2 linked regions of the Parashewanella spongiae genome follow. The protein of the gene in region 1 binds, or shares a complex with, the protein of each later gene. Links are inferred from orthologs where the notes say so. Each region holds a gene or a part of one and is shown on either strand. Other genes may lie near its edges. The genes, in order: dnaG and dnaB.

Evidence for each region.
Region 2: the proteins of dnaG (region 1) and dnaB are in contact, whole or in part, in a crystal structure (PDB 2R6A), measured with the Geobacillus stearothermophilus proteins. The link is inferred for Parashewanella spongiae from one-to-one orthologs. Residues at the interface, in WP_049624496.1 of Geobacillus stearothermophilus: Lys456, Leu457, Leu458, Pro459, Ala460, Asn463, Ala464, Leu467, Leu535, Leu536, Ile537, Ala538, Gln544, Glu545, Asp548, Tyr549, His552; in WP_033016901.1 of Geobacillus stearothermophilus: Ser13, Glu15, Ala16, Gln18, Glu91, Leu92, Asp94, Ala95, Val96, Pro97, Thr98, Ala99, Ala100, Asn101, Tyr104, Tyr105, Ile108.

Annotation. Positions count from the first base shown.
Region 1 is NZ_CP037952.1:4,263,740-4,267,011, forward strand. The notes cover bases 333-3,272. They hold dnaG (DNA primase), read left to right. Parts: upstream 333-908; coding sequence 909-2,636; downstream 2,637-3,272. Other genes in these bases: rpsU (30S ribosomal protein S21), read left to right, coding at 333-388; E2I05_RS16915 (GatB/YqeY domain-containing protein), read left to right, coding at 395-838; rpoD (RNA polymerase sigma factor RpoD), read left to right, coding at 2,837-3,272. Outside these bases: more of rpsU, read left to right, coding at 173-332. UniProt on the Escherichia coli protein: RNA polymerase that catalyzes the synthesis of short RNA molecules used as primers for DNA polymerase during DNA replication.
Region 2 is NZ_CP037952.1:408,666-411,862, forward strand. What follows is about bases 155-3,019. They hold dnaB (replicative DNA helicase), read left to right. Parts: upstream 155-816; coding sequence 817-2,223; downstream 2,224-3,019. Other genes in these bases: E2I05_RS01465 (S46 family peptidase), read right to left, coding at 155-699; alr (alanine racemase), read left to right, coding at 2,266-3,019. Also shown: more of E2I05_RS01465, read right to left, coding at 1-154; more of alr, read left to right, coding at 3,020-3,197. UniProt on the Escherichia coli protein: The main replicative DNA helicase, it participates in initiation and elongation during chromosome replication. Travels ahead of the DNA replisome, separating dsDNA into templates for DNA synthesis.

The sequences.
Region 1 (3,272 bases):
AGCAATCGAAGCCATATAGACAAAAGTTCTATCTAACTCTTCGGTATTGCGCTTTACAAATCGTATCTTGTGAGTGTAAAATTCCGAACCAATTTAAAATCAACCTTGATTGAAAATTAACCCACATGGGTGTTTTCTTTCAAAATTAACTACACCTAAGGGGTGATGGCGTATGCCAATTGTTAAAGTACGTGAAAACGAACCATTCGACGTAGCTCTTCGTCGTTTCAAGCGCTCTTGTGAAAAAGCTGGAATCTTAGCAGATGTACGTGCTCGTGAATTTTACGAGAAACCAACGACTTGTCGTAAGCGCGCAAAAGCTGCTGCAGTTAAACGTCTAGCTAAGAAGCTTTCTCGCGAAAACGCACGTCGCGTACGTTTATATTAATCCACTATGAGCCTAATTGATCAGCTAAAAGACCAGATGAAACAAGCCATGATCGCTAAAGATAAAGCGAGATTGGGAACTATTCGTTTGGCACTTGCCGCCATTAAACAGATTGAAGTGGATACCCGCGAATCTCTGAATGATGATCAGGTAATAGCGGTCTTAACCAAAATGGTTAAACAGCGCCGCGATTCGATTGCTCAATATGAAGCAGCGAACCGCAGCGATCTTGCTGACATAGAAGCCGCTGAAGTGAATGTAATTAATACATTCCTTCCAAAGCCTCTAACTTCAGAAGAAGTTGACGCAATTATTGCGGAAACCGTCACAGAAGTAGGTGCAGCAACCATGGCGGATATGGGTAAAGTAATGGGTGCGTTAAAAAGCAAAATTCAAGGCCGTGCAGATATGGGTGCCATTGGTGCATTAATCCGTGCAAAATTGAAATAACCGCTTTTAACGTTACAGCAGGCCGTGCAATTGCGCGGCTTGTTTGTTTTAATCGGCATAAAGTGGAACTATGGCAATACCTCGTGATTTTATCAATGAGCTGGTTGCTCGCACAGACATAGTTGAACTCGTCAACCGCAAAGTGCCGCTCAAAAAAGCTGGCAAGAATTATTCTGCTTGCTGCCCATTTCACAGTGAGAAATCCCCTTCGTTCACTGTCAGTCATGACAAACAGTTCTATCATTGCTTTGGATGTGGTGTTCACGGAAACGCTATCGATTTCGTTATGGAATACGATCGTCTTGAGTTTGTTGATGCCATCGAAGAGTTAGCCTCACTGATTGGTTTAGATGTTCCTAGAGAAGAATATCGAGGCCCCAAAAAAGATCAAAACTTAAGCCGTGATCTTTATCAGTTGATGGATGAAGCCAATCGCTTCTATCAAACTCAACTAAGACAGCACCCAGAGAAAGAGAAAGTACTGAAATATCTTGAACATCGCGACCTATCAGCGGATGTAATAAGCTCTTTTGGTATTGGCTTTGCTCCAGATGGATGGGACAACTTGCTGGGTCGATATCGTGGCCAACAAGATTCACAGGACAAACTCCTTACCGCTGGCATGTTAATCGAGAAAGATAATGGTCGACGTTATGATCGATTTCGTGATCGGCTCATGTTTCCAATTAATGATAGACGTGGCAGAGTAATTGGGTTTGGAGGACGAGTATTAGGTGAAGGCACACCAAAATATCTCAATTCACCTGAAACACCTATTTTTCACAAAGGCAATGAACTCTATGGCCTCTATGAATTAAAACAAAAACATCGTAATCCTAAACAAATCTTAATTGTTGAAGGTTACATGGACGTAGTAGCATTAGCTCAGTTTGGTGTTGATTATGCCGTTGCCTCGCTAGGCACATCAACCACTGCCGAGCAGTTTCAATTATTACTGCGTAATGCTGAAGAAGTGATTTGTTGCTATGATGGCGATCGTGCAGGCAGAGAGGCCGCTTGGCGAGCCCTAGAAACAGCATTACCCCTACTGAAGCCCGGCGATCAAGTAAAATTTATGTTCGTTGATGATGGTGATGATCCAGACTCGATGATCAGGCGAATTGGCCAAGTTGCTTTTGAGCAATTGATTGCACAATCACAATCTCTTAAATCATTCATGTTTCAAAGCTTAACGGCAGAATCTGGTGGTGATAAAAGCAAGCTTGCTAAACAAGCAATGAATTTAATCGAGAAAATTCAAGATCAAATTTTACAAAACTTATTGCTTGATAATTTAGCCCATAAATTGGGAATGAACAGCAGTGAAGAACTTAAAAAGAAATTTGGTTTTAAAATTAATAGCAATTCAAACCCAATGGGTTCAAAAGCACTAAAAGGACGTGGAACACCACTCCGACTGGCTATTGCACTATTAGTTCAAAACCCAAAAATTGGCATCAATTTGCCACCACAACCAGCTTTGTCCTATTTATCTTTGCCAGGGCTGGATTTGCTTAACCAACTTCTCGACTTGACTCGTACTCGCCAACTAAGCAGTGCTCAACTGATTGAAGAGTATAGACAGTTACCACAGCTAAATACGCTTAAAAAGTTAGCTCAGTGGGAGCACCAAGTTAAAGAAGAAAACCATCAGTCTGAGTTTAAAAAAGCGCTCGTTTGGTTAAATAACCAATATTTAGAACAGCGATATCAAGAACTCAGCCTAAAACAAAACCACACCAAGGAAGAACGGGTACAGCTACAAAAGCTGATATCCATAATTCAAGGGCAAAGTTAATTCCCCTATCGCAAAGAAGAGATCACTTAAATATGTGATTTTTGCTTGCCATAAGGACGAAATATCTTTTTAAACCCTGCTCTTGGACTAGCACAAGGTAGTGCACAAGGTTATAATGGACGTTTTGCGTGGATATTTAGCTTAGCTAATAGTCCGAACGCTCATCGTCGTAAACTGTTTACCCAACTTGGATGATATCTATGGATCATACGCCGCAGTCGCAACTTAAGCTGTTACTTGCTAAAGGTAAAGAACAAGGTTATCTAACCTATGCAGAAGTGAACGATCACTTACCTGCAGACATGGTCGATGCAGATCAAATCGAAGATATTGTTCAGATGATTAATGACATGGGTATTCGGGTCTATGAAGAAGCTCCCGATGCCGATGACATTATGATGTCAGAGGACAGCACCGATGAAGATGCAGCTGAAGAAGCTGCTGCTGCATTAGCTACTGTTGAAAGTGAACTTGGACGTACTACCGATCCAGTTCGTATGTATATGCGTGAAATGGGCACAGTAGAACTACTGACTCGTGAAGGCGAAATTGTTATCGCTAAGCGTATTGAAGAAGGGATCAACACAGTTCAAAGCTCTGTCGCTGAGTATCCTCAAGCGATTGCAATGATCCTTG
Region 2 (3,197 bases), 3.9 Mb from region 1 along the record:
GCTATAACCGGCGGGTTTTCCGTCTTTACCCACATAAGCGCGTAAAAAAGTGAAGTCAGCACTGTGCCGTGGATATTCATAGTTATCTACATCACCGCCAAAGGCTGCGGCGGCTTCTGGTGGTGCGTATACCAAGCGAACATCACGGATGATCAGTTGTTTGATTAAATAGTATTCCAAACCATTATGAAAACTGCGCACTGAGCAACGATAATTATCATCAGATTCGCATTGCTTGATGATGTCTTTACGGTTCTGTGCAATTGTTTCATAGCGTTTGAGCGGATCTTGGCCTAAATTTGCAATGACGGTATCAGTGACATTAGTGACGGCTTCGGTCACGTATAAACGTTCGTTGGCACCAGCTGATGGTTCTGCCGCTAAGGTTTTCGCTAAAAAGCCATCTTCAAGATAATTATGCTCTTGATTACTGTTATGTTGAATTGCACCGTAAGCACAGTGATGATTCGTGACAACCAAGCCTTTAGGTGAAACAAAACTAGCGGTACAATAGCCAAGACTGACCACAGCGTTCATTGGATATTGACTTAAATCGGCCAATTGTTTCGCAGAAATTTCAATTCCACGGTCAGTCAGCTTTTGTGCAATAGAAGGGAGTTGGTGTGGTTGCCATTGTCCTTCATCGGCGACAGCGAATCCCGATGTAAGAGCTAAGGCGGCGATCAATGCCTTGCGCATAAACGTTTCCTTTATTTTGAGTTATTATTTCCATTCATAAGCAGATAAGATGGAATACTGTGGTTTGCATGGGGTTATACCATATTTTTGTAAAATCGTTGTAAAACGGGAGTATCAATGTCACAACAGGGGACGAATAAACCCAAATTCAAAGCACGAGATGCCCAAGTAGAAGGGGTGAAAATGCCACCTCATTCACTCGAAGCGGAGCAATCGGTTTTGGGGGGGCTTATGCTGGATGCTGAAGCGTGGGATAAAGTGGCTGAAACTGTCGTTCGTGATGATTTTTATTCTCGCTCGCATCGGATGATATTCGAGGCGATGGGAAAACTGGTTGAAAGTGGACAACCATTGGACTTGGTCACAGTGACTGAGCAGTTAGAACTTGAAGATCAATTGGAAAGTGCTGGTGGTTTTGCCTACATCAGTGAAATCACTAAAAATACCCCAAGTGCGGGTAATATTGTTTCCTATTCTGAAATTGTACGCGAACGTGCGGTAGTTAGAGAGATGATCCGCGTTGCCCATGATATTGCCGACGCAGGTTACAACCCTGAAGGTCGAGCTTCTAGCGAACTACTAGATTATGCCGAAACGAAAGTCTTTAAAATTGCTGAGCAGCGTGCCGATGCCAACGCAGGGCCAGAAGGCATAAAATCAATTTTAGAAAAAACCGTCGATAAAATTGAAGAGCTATACAATAACCCTCATAACGGTGTTACGGGTGTTTCCAGCGGTTTTGGTGACTTAGATAATATGACGGCGGGCTTTCAATCGGGCGATTTAGTGATTGTAGCGGCGCGTCCGTCGATGGGTAAAACTACTTTTGCGATGAACCTCTGTGAACAGGCGGCTTTACATGAAGATAAACCTGTGTTGATCTTCAGTTTAGAAATGCCTTCTGAGCAAATCATGATGAGAATGTTGGCCTCATTAGGGCGTGTCGATCAAACTAAAATTCGTACTGGCCGTTTGGACGATGACGATTGGGCGCGCGTATCTTCCACCATGGGCATTATGCTTGAACAAGGCAAGATGTACATTGATGACTCGTCGGGACTGACTCCTAATGACGTTCGCTCACGGGCACGTCGTATTGCTCGTGAGTATGGTGGATTATCAATGATCATGGTCGACTATTTGCAGTTAATGCAGGTTCCGGCCTTATCAGACAACCGTACTTTGGAAATTGCTGAAATTTCCCGCTCATTAAAAGCGTTAGCCAAAGAGTTGGGTATCCCCGTGATCGCGTTATCGCAGTTAAACCGTTCATTGGAGCAACGTGCCGATAAGCGCCCCATTAACTCTGATTTACGTGAATCAGGCTCCATCGAGCAAGACGCCGATTTAATTATGTTTATTTATCGCGATGAAGTTTATAACGATACTTCAGAAGATAAAGGTACTGCCGAAATTATTATTGGTAAACAACGTAACGGCCCAATTGGGCGAGTAAGGTTGACCTTCCAAGGCCAATTTTCTCGTTTTGATAATTTTGCTGGACCACAGTTTGAAGAAGATTAATACCATTAACCAACAGGTTACTCACCGAAACAGGATTGTTTTTTGAAGCCATTTCCTCGCGCAGAAATCAGTTGCCGTGCCCTGAAAGCTAACCTTGCACGGTTAAAAGAAATTGCACCACAAAGCCAAGTTATGGCGGTGGTAAAAGCCAATGGTTATGGTCATGGTTTATTAAACGTGGCTAAGTGCTTGCCTCAAGCTGAGGGCTTTGGATTAGCAAGGTTGGAAGAAGCTATGATGCTCAGGGCTGGTGGCATCACGCGAAAGTTACTATTGCTCGAAGGCGTATTTCATCAAACCGATTTACCAAAGCTTATCGAGCAGAATATTGAAACTGTTGTTCATCATGATTTCCAGCTGAAAATGCTAGAGCAAGCCAGCTTAGATAAACCTATAACTGTGTGGTTAAAGTTAGATTCTGGTATGCATCGTTTAGGGTTTGTCGCGGCAGATTTCAAAAAGGTGTATCAACGATTATTGGATTGTCCAAATGTTGCCAAGCCAATTCATTTGATGACTCATTTTGCTTGTGCCGATGAGCCAGAAAATCCAATGACCCAAGCGCAACATCAACAGTTTATCAATCTCATTAATGGCTTAGAAGGGGAGCGTTCGCTGGCGAATTCAGCGGCAACCTTATACTGGCCGCAAACCCAAGCTGATTGGATAAGACCTGGGATAGCGCTTTATGGTGTATCACCTGTCGTAGGGGACTTAGGTTCAAACCACGGTCTAACCGCGGCCATGGAGCTTAAATCTGAATTAATTGCTATTCGTGAGCATCAAGCGGGTGAAAGTGCAGGGTACGGTGCATTTTGGGTTGCTAAGCACGACACGGTTTTAGGTGTGGTGGCGATTGGTTATGGTGATGGTTACCCTCGTAATGCCCCAGAAGGTACACCCATTTTGATAAATGGCCGCCGCGTGCCGATTATTGGCCGAGTGTCAATGGACATGCTCACGGTCGACCTTGG